One region of the Streptomyces sp. NPDC050121 genome, then DNA from elsewhere that is predicted to be linked to it. Evidence: riboswitches for the same ligand, from Rfam matches in the RefSeq annotation. Region 1 holds a riboswitch; each other region holds the start of a gene.

Region 1 (4,188 bases):
GCGTGCCGAGCACCGCGACCGAGGTGCGGGCCGAGAGACCATGACACAGATAGAGCGCGATCAGCATGATGGCGCTCGCTCCCACCACCGCCACGACCAACGGGTTCGAGCCTTGCAGGATCGCGGGCAGGACGAAGAAGTTCAGCAGCAGGAAGCTGATGGCCAGTGCGACCAGCGCCATGACGCCCCGAAGCCGCCCGACGACCACGACGGCGACCGCGAAGATGAGGGCGAGCACGGTCATCGGGACGCGGCGGTTCACGTCGGTGACCGAGTACTGCAGGTCCTTCGGCGCGGAGGGCTCGTAGGCGACCACGACCTTCTCGCCCTGTTCCAACTGCCGTGACTGGTCCGGCTGGACGATCTCGGTGAACGTCCGACCCTTGTCCTTACCGGTGTCCACACGGATCGTGGCCTTCTTGCAGGATCCGCTCGCCTGCTGCTGTGCGGAGGATCCCTCGGCCGTGGAGGTGTCGCCGGTCGGTGTCTCGCGCGAGGCGTTCACCGACGCACAGCTCACGCTCACGACCTTGGTGACCGTGGCCTGCTGGGTCTGCCGGTCGAAGCCGACCCCCGTGCGCTCGTGCGCCGGCGCGCCACCGGGCCACAGCACCACGAGCCCGACCACCACGGCCACGCCGAACGGGATGAGGATGGCCGCGATGACCTTGCGCAGGTGCTGGGAGACGGGGGCCGCAGGGCCATGGCTGTGACTGTGCCCGTGACCACCCCCGGAACCGTGCCCATCTCCGGGCCCCGGTCCGGGCCCGTTGCCGGAATCGTGACGTCGCCCGTGCCCGTGCTCCCCGTGGCCGTGTCCGTGTCCCCCGTGCCTGTGCCCGTGCTCGTCGCCCGGGCCATGTGCCTGGCCGTCACCAGGTCCCTCGCCAGAGCCGTGCCTGGTGCCGTTTCCGGGACCGTTCCTGGGGTCACCGCCATGACCATGGTCGGGATTCTGCCCATGACCGTGCTCGCCGCGCCTGCGGCCGTATCCGTACTCGGGGCCGGCGCCGGCCCCGTAGCCGGTGCCGACGCCGGTGTCCGCGTCGGAACCGTCGCGACGGCCGTATCCAGGACCGTATTCAGGTTCGTACCCGTACCCTCGCCCGTTGCCGCCTCCCGCCTGGTTCCCCGGGCCGGGGCCTCCGCCGGGGTCCTGCGCCCGGCTCCTGGGGGTTCCACCGCGCCCCAGCCGACCCAGCCCGCCCAATCCACCGGCGTACCCCGGTCCGTGATCTGGGTACTGCCCGTGATCACGCTCGCCATCGTGACCGCTGTGGACATCGCGGTCGTTCCCGGGGCTGTTTCCGGAGCCGCCGCCAGGACCGGGGCCACTGGCGGCGCCGTTTCCGGAGCCCGGCCGACGGGGCGGCTCGGGGGGCGGGTACGGGGGCTGGTGTGTCGTGGTCACCGACCGATCATCGCAAGAACGACAGGGGCCCTCTGTTCACCGCGCCCGAATTGACGCTAGCGTGGAGGCACCTTTGCACACGCGGGAGCTCGGAGCACCGGGCTGAGAGGGCGCTGACCTCCGTCTTAGCGGTGTTTCACGTGGAACGTCTCTCGATTCGAGTGATGTTTCACATGAAACGTCGGCAGGCGGTAGCCGCTGCGTCGACCGCCGAACCTGTTACCGGGTAATGCCGGCGTAGGGAGTAGGTCTCATGACCAACAAGGACACACGCACGCCTGCCTTCACGCAGAACGCGACCAGCGAAAAAGAGGTCGACGCGAATACCGTGGAGGCCGGGAAGTCCATCGGCTGGCACAAGGGCTACGTCGAGGGCACTCGCCCCGACCTGCGGGTGCCGGTCCGTCAGGTGCACCTCACCAACGGGCAGTCGGTCACGCTGTACGACACCTCCGGCCCGTACACCGATCCGCTCGCCGACACCGATGTCCGCAGGGGGCTGTTGCCGCTGCGCGAGAACTGGATCATCGCCCGCGGGGACACCGAAGAATACGCGGGCCGGCCGGTCCGTCCCGAGGACGACGGCCTCAAGCACACGTCGCCGCGCGGCGGTCTGCGCAACCTCGACGCGGTCTTCCCCGGGCGGCCGCGCCTGCCGCGTCGCAGCAGGGACGGCGCGGCGGTCACCCAGCTCGCGTATGCGCGCCGGGGGGAGATCACGCCCGAGATGGAGTTCGTGGCCATCAGGGAGAACGTTTCTCCGGAGGTCGTCCGCGAGGAGATCGCGGCGGGCCGCGCGGTGTTGCCGGCCAACGTCAACCACCCGGAGATCGAGCCGATGATCATCGGCAAGCGGTTCCTGGTGAAGGTCAACGCCAACATCGGCAACTCGGCGGTGACGTCCTCCATCGAGGAGGAGGTGGAGAAAATGACCTGGGCGACCCGCTGGGGCGCCGACACGGTCATGGACCTGTCCACCGGCCGGAACATCCACACCACCCGTGAGTGGGTGCTGCGCAACTCCCCCGTCCCGATCGGCACGGTTCCGCTCTACCAGGCATTGGAGAAGGTGGACGGCCGGGCCGAGGAGCTCACCTGGGAGATCTACAAGGACACGGTCATCGAACAGGCCGAGCAGGGTGTGGACTACATGACGGTCCACGCCGGTGTCCGCCTCCCGTACGTCCCGCTCACCGCCAACCGGAAGACCGGCATCGTCTCGCGCGGCGGCTCGATCATGGCGGCCTGGTGCCTCGCGCACCACAAGGAGTCGTTCCTTTACGAGAACTTCGAGGAACTCTGCGAGATCCTCGCCGCCTACGACGTCACGTACTCGCTGGGCGACGGGCTGCGGCCGGGTTCCATCGCGGACGCCAACGACGAGGCGCAGTTCGCCGAGTTGAGGACGCTCGGGGAACTCAACCGGATCGCGAAGCGTTTCCATGTACAGACGATGATCGAGGGCCCGGGACATGTCCCGATGCACAAGATCAAGGAGAACATCGACCTTCAGCAGGAGATCTGTGATGAAGCTCCGTTCTATACGCTCGGCCCTCTGACGACGGACGTCGCGCCGGCGTACGACCACATCACCTCCGGCATCGGTGCCGCGATGATCGCCTGGTGGGGCACGGCCATGCTCTGCTATGTCACGCCCAAGGAACATTTGGGCCTGCCCAACCGTGACGACGTCAAGACCGGCGTCGTCACCTACAAGATCGCCGCCCACGCAGCCGACCTCGCCAAGGGGCACCCCGGTGCACAGGAATGGGACGACGCGCTGTCCGACGCCCGCTTCGAGTTCCGCTGGGAGGACCAGTTCAACCTTGCCCTCGACCCGGACACGGCACGGGAGTTCCACGACGAGACACTTCCGGCCGAGCCGGCGAAGACGGCCCACTTCTGTTCCATGTGCGGGCCGAAGTTCTGCTCGATGAAGATCAGTCAGAGCATCACCGAGCGGTTCGGTGGTGGGGCGGCCGACGGGGCCTCGGCGGAGGAGATCGCCGAGGGGATGCTGGAGAAGTCGAAGGAGTTCGCGGCGAGCGGCAACCGGGTCTATCTGCCACTGGCCGACTGACAGACCATCTGCCTGCCTGTCGGCCTGCCTGCCTGCCTGTAGGCCCGGCGTACGGCTTGCGCTCCCCTCGGCAAGGGTCGGCGGGGGCGCAAGCCGAGTGCCTATTCCGGCCGGTTCTCCGGGCCGCCGAAGTCCGGGCTCGTGTAGTCCGGGCTGCTGAAGCTCGGGCGGGGGCCCGTCGAACGGCCGTCGTCCGGGCTGGTGAAGCCCGGCCGGTCGTAGCCGATCTTCGGAAGGCGGCCTGTGACCGTCGGCGGGACCGGGTCGGTGTGCAGGGCGGGCGCCGCACCGGGGGCGGCGAGTGCCTCCCGGAGGAACGGCAGGATGCCGCGTTCCAGCAGGGCCTCCCGCCAGGCCTCCCTGGCCGCGGCGACCTCCTCGCTCAGCTCGCCGTACGGTTCGGCCTCCAGGGAGGGCCGGTTGCGCAGGGCGGCGAGCAGCAGCGCGACGGTGGCGACGAGGATCGCGGCCACGGCCACGGCACCGAACGCCCACCCGGCGGTGAGCATGGTCCTGGCGAACGCCTGGTCGGGGTCCAGCGCCCTGAGGAGGTAGCCCACGAGCAGGAAGATCACCGCGGCGGTCCCGGCGAGAACGGGGGTGAGGACGGCGGCGACGGCGCCCGCCCCGGCGGCCTCGGCGGCCTGGGCCGCCTCCCCCATGGTGGTGGCGAGCCCCATCGCGGTCGCGCCCGGCT
Region 2 (4,188 bases), on a different contig from region 1:
GCGACCAGACGGTCCTCGCGCAGCCAGCACACCGTCCAGGCCGGTCCCGACGGATCGCCGCGCCACAGGGTGCGGTCGGCGCCGGTGTGATGGCCCGCGTACTGGACGAAGCGGCCGAACTGCTCGGACCAGAAGTACGGCACCGGGTCGTAGACGGCCGGGGGCTCGCCGGTGACCTCGCCGAGGATGTTCGCCGCGACCGTGCGCGGCCCCTGGAGGGCGTTGTCCCAGTGGTGGACGAGGAGCCGCTCGCCGTACCGGCCCGAAGGGAAGGAGGCGCAGTCGCCGACCGCGTACACGTCCGGCAGGGAGGTGCGCAGACAGGCGTCGGCCACGACCTCGCGGTGCGCGCCGAGCTCGATGCCGGAGCCGGCCAGCCAGGCGGTGGCGGGGCGGGCGCCGATGCCGACCACGACGGCGTCGGCGGGCAGCCGCGAGCCGTCGTCGAGGACGACCGCTCCGGGCTCGACGCGCTCCACGCGCGCGTGGGTGCGCAGGGCCGTACCGCTGTCGGCGTACCAGGCGGCCATCGGGGCGGCCACCTCGGCGGGCAGCGCCCCGGCCAGCGGCCGGTCGGCGGCCTCCACGACGGTGACCGCGCAGCCGGCCTCGCGTGCGGCCGTGGCGAACTCCGCGCCGATCCAGCCCGCGCCGACGACCACGACGTCGTGCTGCCGGGCGAGCACGGGCCGCAGCCGTTCGGCGTCGTCCAGGGTGCGCAGCAGGTGCACGCCGGGCACGCCCTCGGCGCCGGGCAGCCGGATCGGTTCGGCGCCGGTGGCGAGGACGAGGACGTCGTACGGGACGGGCCCGGCCTCGGTGTCCAGCTCGTGGTCGGCGGGGCGCAGGCCGAGGACCTCGCGGCCCAGGACCAGTTCGATGCCGAGGCCGTCGAAGTCGACGTCGAAGGCGGAGCCCTCGGACTTGCCGAGCAGGACGGCTTTGGACAGCGGTGGCCGGTCGTAGGGCTGGTGGGGTTCGGCGCCGATCAGCGTCACCGTGCCGTCGAAGCCCTGTTCGCGCAGCGCGACCGCGGTCTGCACCCCGGCCATGCCCGCGCCGACGACCACCACGCGCCGCCCGGCCGGGCCGCCTTCTTCCTGCCTGCGCTCACTCACCTGATCACCTTAGACAACTGACTATTCGTCAGTCAGCCGTCGTGTTCCGTGACCTGCTCCACAACGCTGGTGCCGCTGCCCGTCTGCGACTCCCACTCCCAGGTCTCCTCCAGGCGGACCCGCCCGTCGGGCAGCTCCACGACCGTCGACACGCAGTGCCCCGAGGACGTCGTCGCGTCCTGCTTGAGCTGGACGTAGCGGAAGTCGAGCCGGTCCCCCTGCCGGGTACCCACCAGATGGCCGCGTACGACGTCGCCGCCCGCGTAGTCCGCCCAGATCACGCCGTCCTGCTCGCGGTAGGCGAAGCGGGTGCGGGTGCCGACCTGGCCCGGGGCCTGGTCGGCGACGGGGGCGAGGACGAGACCGTCGAGCGAACGGGGCACGGGCGGAGGCTCCCTTACTGAGACATACGGCATCGGGCTAGGGTGGCCAACGTAGAGCACTCGCGGGAGCCCGGACGCACCGGGCTGAGAGGGAGGCTGGCGGCCTCCGACCGTACGAACCTGATCCGGGTCATGCCGGCGAAGGGAGGGGCTGGACGCCCATGTCGTCTCCACGTACGTCAGACGTCCTCGTCATCGGGGGCGGGATCATCGGGCTGGTCACGGCCTGGCGGGCCGCGCAGCGCGGCCTCGCCACGGCGGTGGTCGACCCGGAACCGGGCGGCGGGGCCGCCCAGGTGGCGGCCGGGATGCTGGCCGCCGTCACGGAACTGCACCACGGCGAGCAGACCCTGCTCGGCCTGAATCTCGCCTCCGCGCGCCGCTATCCGGACTTCGCGGCGGAGCTGACGGAGCTGACCGGCCACGACCTCGGCTACCGGCGGTGCGGCACGCTCGCGGTCGCGCTGGACGCCGACGACCGCGCCCATCTGCGCGAGCTGCACGCCCTGCAGCGGCAGTCGGGGCTGGCGTCGGAGTGGCTGTCGGGGCGTGAGTGCCGCCGTCTTGAGCCGATGCTCGCGCCGGGAGTTCGCGGCGGGCTGCGGGTGGACGGCGACCACCAGGTCGATCCGCGGCGGCTGGCCGCGGCGCTGGTGACCGCGTGCGAGCGGGCGGGCGTGGTGTTCCGGCGGGCGTGGGCCGAGCGGCTGTCCGTGGTGGGCGGGCGGGCCGCGGGGGTCGTCACCCGGGACGGGACGGCGCTGGGGGCGGGACAGGTGGTGCTCGCCGGCGGCAGTCTGAGCGGGCGGCTGGCCGGGGTCCCGCAGGACGTGCTGCCGCCGGTGCGGCCGGTGAAGGGGCAGGTCCTGCGGCTGACCGTGCCACGGCGGTACGCGCCGTTCCTGAGCCGGACGGTGCGGGCCGTGGTGCGCGGCAGCCAGGTCTATCTGGTGCCCCGGGAGAACGGCGAGCTGGTCGTGGGCGCGACCAGCGAGGAACTGGGCTGGGACACGACGGTGACGGCAGGGGGCGTGTACGAGCTGCTGCGCGACGCCCATGAACTGGTGCCGGGGATCACCGAGCTGCCGCTGACCGAGACGCGCGCGGGGCTGCGCCCCGGCTCCCCGGACAACGCGCCGCTGCTCGGGCCGACCGGCCTGGACGGGCTGCTGCTGGCCACCGGGCACTACCGCAACGGGGTGCTGCTGACGCCGGTGACCGGTGACGCGATGGCGCATGTCCTGGCCACCGGGGAGCTCCCGGACGAGGCCCGTCCCTTCACACCCCGGCGTTTCGGCGCCGCCGCACTCTCGGAGCAGCCCGCATGAACATCTCGGTGAACGGCGAGCGGCAAAAGGTCGCTCCCGGCACGGCTCTCGACAGCGTCGTACGGTCCCTGACGCCGGCGCCCTCCGGGGTGGCCGCCGCGCTCAACGAGACGGTCGTCCCCCGCGCGCGGTGGTCGGCGACGGCGCTCAGCGAGGGCGACCGGGTGGAAGTCCTGACCGCCGTACAGGGAGGCTGAGCGCCATGGCCGACGATTCCTTCGTCCTCGGGGGTACGTCCTTCTCGTCCCGGCTGATCATGGGTACGGGGGGTGCACCCAGCCTGGAGGTGCTGGAGCGGGCGCTGGTCGCCTCCGGGACCGAGCTGACGACGGTCGCGATGCGGCGCGTCGATCCCTCCGTGCACGGCTCCGTGCTGTCGGTGCTCGAGCGGCTCGGCATCCGGGTGCTGCCGAACACCGCGGGGTGTTACACGGCCGGGGAGGCGGTGCTGACGGCGCGGCTGGCGCGGGAGGCGCTGGGTACCGATCTGATCAAACTGGAGGTCATCGCCGACGAGCGGACGCTGCTGCCGGATCCGGTCGAGTTGCTGGAGGCGGCGGAGACGCTGGTGGACGACGGGTTCACGGTGCTGCCGTACACGAACGACGATCCGGTGCTGGCACGGAAGCTGGAGGATGCGGGGTGTGCCGCGGTGATGCCGCTGGGCTCGCCGATCGGCTCCGGGCTCGGCATCCGCAACCCGCACAACTTCCAGCTGATCGTCGAGCACGCGCGTGTGCCGGTGATTCTGGACGCGGGGGCCGGTACGGCGTCGGATGTGGCGTTGGCGATGGAGTTGGGGTGCGCGGGGGTGATGCTGGCGTCGGCGGTGACGCGGGCGAGGGATCCCGAGCGGATGGCGTCGGCGATGCGGGCCGGCGTCGAGGCGGGACGGCTGGCCCACCTGGCGGGCCGGATCCCCCGCCGCTACTTCGCCGAGGCGTCGTCCCCCACCGCGGGCCGGGCGGCGCTGGACCCCGAGCGTCCCGCCTTCTGACCACCGCCCCGCTCCCCCCGGCCTCTCCACCGCCCCGCTCCCCCCGGCCTCTCCTCGATCGCGTTACAGGTCGGCTGCAGTCAGGGGTGATCGGGCCGGAGGATGCGGTGGTGTCGGTCGTGGCTCGTACACTCGCCTGCGTGGACACGACCCTTCAGGACCCTCTGGTCGGGCAGGTGCTCGACGGCCGGTATCGCGTCGAGGCGCGGATCGCGGTCGGCGGGATGGCCACGGTCTACCGGGCCGTGGACACCCGCCTGGACCGCGTGCTCGCGCTCAAGGTGATGCACCCGGCGCTCGCCGCCGACGAGGTGTTCGTCGAGCGGTTCATCCGGGAGGCGAAGTCCGTCGCGCGGCTCGCC
Region 3 (4,188 bases), on a different contig from region 1:
AGGGCAGTCTTCCGGACGAGACCACGGACGACGGCCAGAGCAATCTCCCGGACGAGACCACCGACGACGGCCAGAGCAACCTTCCCGACGAGACGAGCGACGACCAGGGCAGCCTTCCCGACACCACCAGCGACGACCAGGGCACCGACGGCCCTGCGAGCGGTCCGCACCGCTGGTTCCCGATGCTCCGCGAATTCCGCGCCTACCTCACGACGGACGCCCCGAAAGCGGATGCAGCCCTCGCCTCCCACGTGACGAGCGTCCACATCCGGGTGCCCGCGGACAGCGCCCGCAGCGTGGCCGTGGTCCGGGTCGACTTCGGTGTGGGAGAGCAGGACAGCGCGGACCGCACCGCGAAGGTGTTCGGCGACTGGCGGCGTGCCCTGTACGGCGATCACGGCCACGTGGAGGTCCTCGGCCCGGCCAAGACCACCGCCGAACGGAACTGGTAGCCGCCCCGCACCCGGATCCGGGCGGCCCGGGCCACCCGATTCGATCTGCGACACTGGTAAGGCCATGCCTAAGCCCGGAGAACTCACTTTCGTCGCCCCCCGCGGAGCCAAGAAGCCGCCGCGGCACCTCGCCGACCTCTCGCCCGCCGAGCGGAAGGAGGTCGTGGCGGAGATCGGTGAGAAGCCGTTCCGTGCCAAGCAGCTGTCGCAGCACTACTTCGCGCGCTACGCGCACGACCCGGCGGAGTGGACGGACATCCCCGCCGGTGCGCGCGAGAAGCTGCGTGAGGCGCTGCTGCCGGACCTGATGTCGGTCGTCCGGCATCTGTCGACGGACCAGGGGACCACACGCAAGACCCTGTGGCGGCTGTTCGACGGCACGCTCGTGGAGTCGGTGCTGATGCGCTACCCGGACCGGGTGACCATGTGCATCAGCTCGCAGGCCGGGTGCGGGATGAACTGCCCGTTCTGCGCCACCGGGCAGGCGGGGCTCGACCGGAATCTGTCCACCGCCGAGATCGTGCACCAGATCGTCGACGGGATGCGGGCGCTGCGGGACGGGGACGTGCCCGGGGGGCCTGCCCGGCTGTCCAACATCGTCTTCATGGGGATGGGCGAGCCGCTCGCCAACTACAAGCGGGTCGTCGGCGCCATCCGCGCGCTCACCGACCCGGCGCCGGACGGGCTCGGGCTCTCGCAGCGGGGCATCACCGTGTCGACGGTCGGGCTGGTGCCCGCCATCCACCGGTTCGCCGACGAGGGCTTCAAGTGCCGGCTCGCGATCTCCCTGCACGCGCCCGACGACGAGCTGCGCGACACCCTCGTCCCCGTGAACACGCGGTGGAAGGTGCGGGAGGTGCTGGACGCCGGGTTCGAGTACACCGAGCGCTCCGGGCGCCGGCTGTCCATCGAGTACGCGCTGATCCGCGACATCAACGACCAGGCCTGGCGCGGTGACCGGCTCGGGCGGCTGCTGCGGGGCAAGCCCGTGCACGTCAACCTCATCCCGCTCAACCCGACCCCGGGCTCGAAGTGGACGGCCTCCCGGCCGGAGGACGAGAAGGCGTTCGTCGAGGCGATCGCCGCGCACGGCGTCCCCGTGACCGTCCGGGACACCCGTGGTCAGGAGATCGACGGGGCGTGCGGTCAGCTCGCGGCCACCGAGCGGTAGTCTTTAGGCCGTACACATATCTTCATATTCCGACAGGGGAGCGCCACAGCGCTGAGAGTGCGGCATCCAGGCCCGCAGACCCTCTGAACCTCGCCCAGGTCATTCTGGGTAGGAAGTTCGGTCATCACTCGAGCTGTTGCGCCCTGCCCGGTGTCCGTTCCGTGCGGACCCGGGCAGGGCCGCGTCTCTTCCTGGTCACCCCCAGGAGGAAATCCAGTGCAGAACAAGACCATCGTGGCCGTGGCCGTCGGGCTCGGCCTGCTCACGCTGTCCGCGTGCGGGTCGACGGACGGCGGCGGGGGAGCGACGGAGTCCAAGACCGTCACCCTCGTCAGCCACGACTCGTGGGCCGTCTCCAAGAGCGTGCTCGCCGACTTCGAGAAGCAGTCCGGCTACAAGGTGAAGGTCCTCAAGGACGGCGACGCCGGGCAGGCCGTCAACAAGGCCATCCTCACCAAGGACCACCCGCAGGGCGACGTCTTCTTCGGAGTCGACAACACCCTCCTGTCCCGCGCCCTCGACAACGGGCTGTTCCAGCCGTACGAGGCGAAGGGGCTCGCGCAGGTCGAGACCCGCTTTCAGCTGGACGCCGGCAAACACCGGGTCACGCCCGTCGACTACGGCGACATCTGCGTCAACTACGACAAGAAGTACTTCGCCGAGCACAAGCTGACCCCGCCCGCCTCCTTCGACGACCTGGTGAAGCCCGCCTACAAGAACCTCCTCGTCACCGAGAACGCCGCCACCTCCTCGCCCGGCCTCGGGTTCCTGCTCGGCTCGGCCGCGAAGTACGGCGACGGAGGCTGGGAGGGCTACTGGAAGAAGCTCAAGGCGAACGGGGTGAAGGTCGTCGACGGCTGGGAGCAGGCCTACAACGAGGAGTTCTCCGGTTCGGCCGGGGGCAGGAAGGCGGGAGCGGACCGGCCGCTCGTCGTGTCGTACGCCTCCTCGCCGCCCGCCGAGGTGATCTTCGGCGATCCGAAGCCGACCACCGCTCCGACGGGCGTCGCGACCGGCACCTGTTTCCGCCAGGTCGAGTTCGCGGGGCTGCTGGACAACGCGGCCGACGGCAAGGGCGGCAAGGCGCTGATCGACTTCCTGATCAGCAAGAAGTTCCAGGAGGACATGCCGCTCAACATGTTCGTGTACCCGGTGGTGAAGGGCGCGGCCGTGCCCGCCGAGTTCACCCAGTACGGTCCCGCCGCCAAGGACCCCGAGACCATGGACCCGGCGAAGATCGCCGACCGCCGCGACCAGTGGGTCAAGTCATGGACCTCGCTCGTACTGAAGTAGCCCTGGAGAAGAGGCCCCCGGGGGAGCGCACCCCCGGGAAGGGCGCCCCCGGGAAGGGCACCAAGGAGAGCGCGGCGGCGCGGCTCGCTCTGATGACCGTGCCCGTCGCGTTCTTCGCGGTCTTCTTCGCCTACCCGGTCGCCGCGATCGTCGCGCGCGGCCTGAAGACGGACGGCGGCTGGCAGTTCGGGCGGTTGTGGGACGTGCTCGCGCAGTCCGACATCCGGCACGTCCTGTGGTTCACCACCTGGCAGGCGCTCGCGTCCACCGCGCTCACGCTCCTGGTCGCGCTGCCGGGCGCGTATGTGTTCGCGCGGCTGGACTTTCCGGGCAAGCAGGTGCTGCGGGCCGTCGTCACCGTCCCGTTCGTGCTGCCGACGGTCGTCGTCGGTACGGCGTTCCTCGCGCTCGTCGGGCGCGGCGGACTGCTCGACGAGCTGTGGGGCGTACGGCTGGACACCACCGTGTGGGCGATCCTGCTCGCGCATGTCTTCTTCAACTACGCGGTCGTCGTACGGACCGTGGGCGGGCTGTGGTCGCAGCTCGACCCGCGGCAGGAGGAGGCGGCGCGGATGCTGGGCGCGTCCCGGCTGAGGGCCTGGCGCACGGTCACGCTGCCGGCCCTCGGGCCCGCCGTCGCCGCCGCCGCGCTGATGGTCTTCCTCTTCACCTTCACCTCCTTCGGTGTGGTGCAGATCCTCGGCGGCCCCACCTTCTCCACGCTCGAAGTGGAGATCTACCGGCAGACCTCCGAGATCTTCGACCTGTCGACGGCGGCCGTCCTCACGATCGTCCAGTTCGTGGCCGTCGGCGCGATCCTCGCCGTGCACGCCGCCGCCGTACGACGGCGGGAGACCGCGCTGCGGCTCGTGGACGCCTCCGTGACGGCGCGCCGGCCGCGTGGGACCGGGCAGTGGGCGCTGCTCGCCGGGGTGCTCGCCACGATCGCCGTGCTGCTGGTGCTGCCGCTCGCGGTGCTGGTGCAGCGCTCGCTGGACACGCCAGGCTTCGCCTACTACCGGGCGCTGACCAGCGACGACGGCAATGTCTTCCTGGTTCCGCCGATCGAGGCGATCGGTAACTCCCTGCAGTACGCCATCGCCGCGACCGCCATCGCGGTGCTGATCGGCGGGCTGGCCGCCGCGGCCCTCACCCGCCGGGACGCCGGGCGGCTGGTCCGTGGCTTCGACGCGCTGTTGATGCTGCCGCTCGGCGTCTCCGCCGTGACCGTCGGCTTCGGGTTCCTGATCGCGCTGGACGAGCCTCCGCTGG

Evidence for each region. A riboswitch is a leader RNA that binds a small molecule or an ion and turns the genes downstream of it on or off. The one in region 1 is predicted to bind thiamine pyrophosphate.
Region 2: it holds a riboswitch for thiamine pyrophosphate, as region 1 does, so the genes downstream of both, thiO (glycine oxidase ThiO) here and thiC (phosphomethylpyrimidine synthase ThiC) in region 1, are expected to answer to the same signal.
Region 3: it holds a riboswitch for thiamine pyrophosphate, as region 1 does, so the genes downstream of both, ACIBTS_RS10170 (thiamine ABC transporter substrate binding subunit) here and thiC (phosphomethylpyrimidine synthase ThiC) in region 1, are expected to answer to the same signal.

The regions. Positions count from the first base shown of each region.
Region 1 covers NZ_JBITJV010000020.1:165,458-169,645, reverse strand. Annotated here, with positions in the region: gene ACIBTS_RS28315 (YibE/F family protein) at 1-1,210, opposite strand, end outside; TPP riboswitch at 1,483-1,672, shown strand; gene thiC (phosphomethylpyrimidine synthase ThiC) at 1,665-3,491, shown strand; gene ACIBTS_RS28305 (hypothetical protein) at 3,593-4,188, opposite strand, start outside.
Region 2 covers NZ_JBITJV010000049.1:12,224-16,411, forward strand. Annotated here, with positions in the region: gene ACIBTS_RS42850 (NAD(P)/FAD-dependent oxidoreductase) at 1-1,118, opposite strand, end outside; gene ACIBTS_RS42855 (hypothetical protein) at 1,151-1,501, opposite strand; TPP riboswitch at 1,554-1,665, shown strand; gene thiO (glycine oxidase ThiO) at 1,663-2,829, shown strand; gene thiS (sulfur carrier protein ThiS) at 2,826-3,026, shown strand; gene ACIBTS_RS42870 (thiazole synthase) at 3,032-3,826, shown strand; gene pknB (Stk1 family PASTA domain-containing Ser/Thr kinase) at 3,967-4,188, shown strand, end outside.
Region 3 covers NZ_JBITJV010000005.1:125,286-129,473, reverse strand. Annotated here, with positions in the region: gene ACIBTS_RS10180 (hypothetical protein) at 1-452, shown strand, start outside; gene rlmN (23S rRNA (adenine(2503)-C(2))-methyltransferase RlmN) at 517-1,623, shown strand; TPP riboswitch at 1,648-1,756, shown strand; gene ACIBTS_RS10170 (thiamine ABC transporter substrate binding subunit) at 1,840-2,916, shown strand; gene ACIBTS_RS10165 (ABC transporter permease) at 3,009-4,188, shown strand, end outside.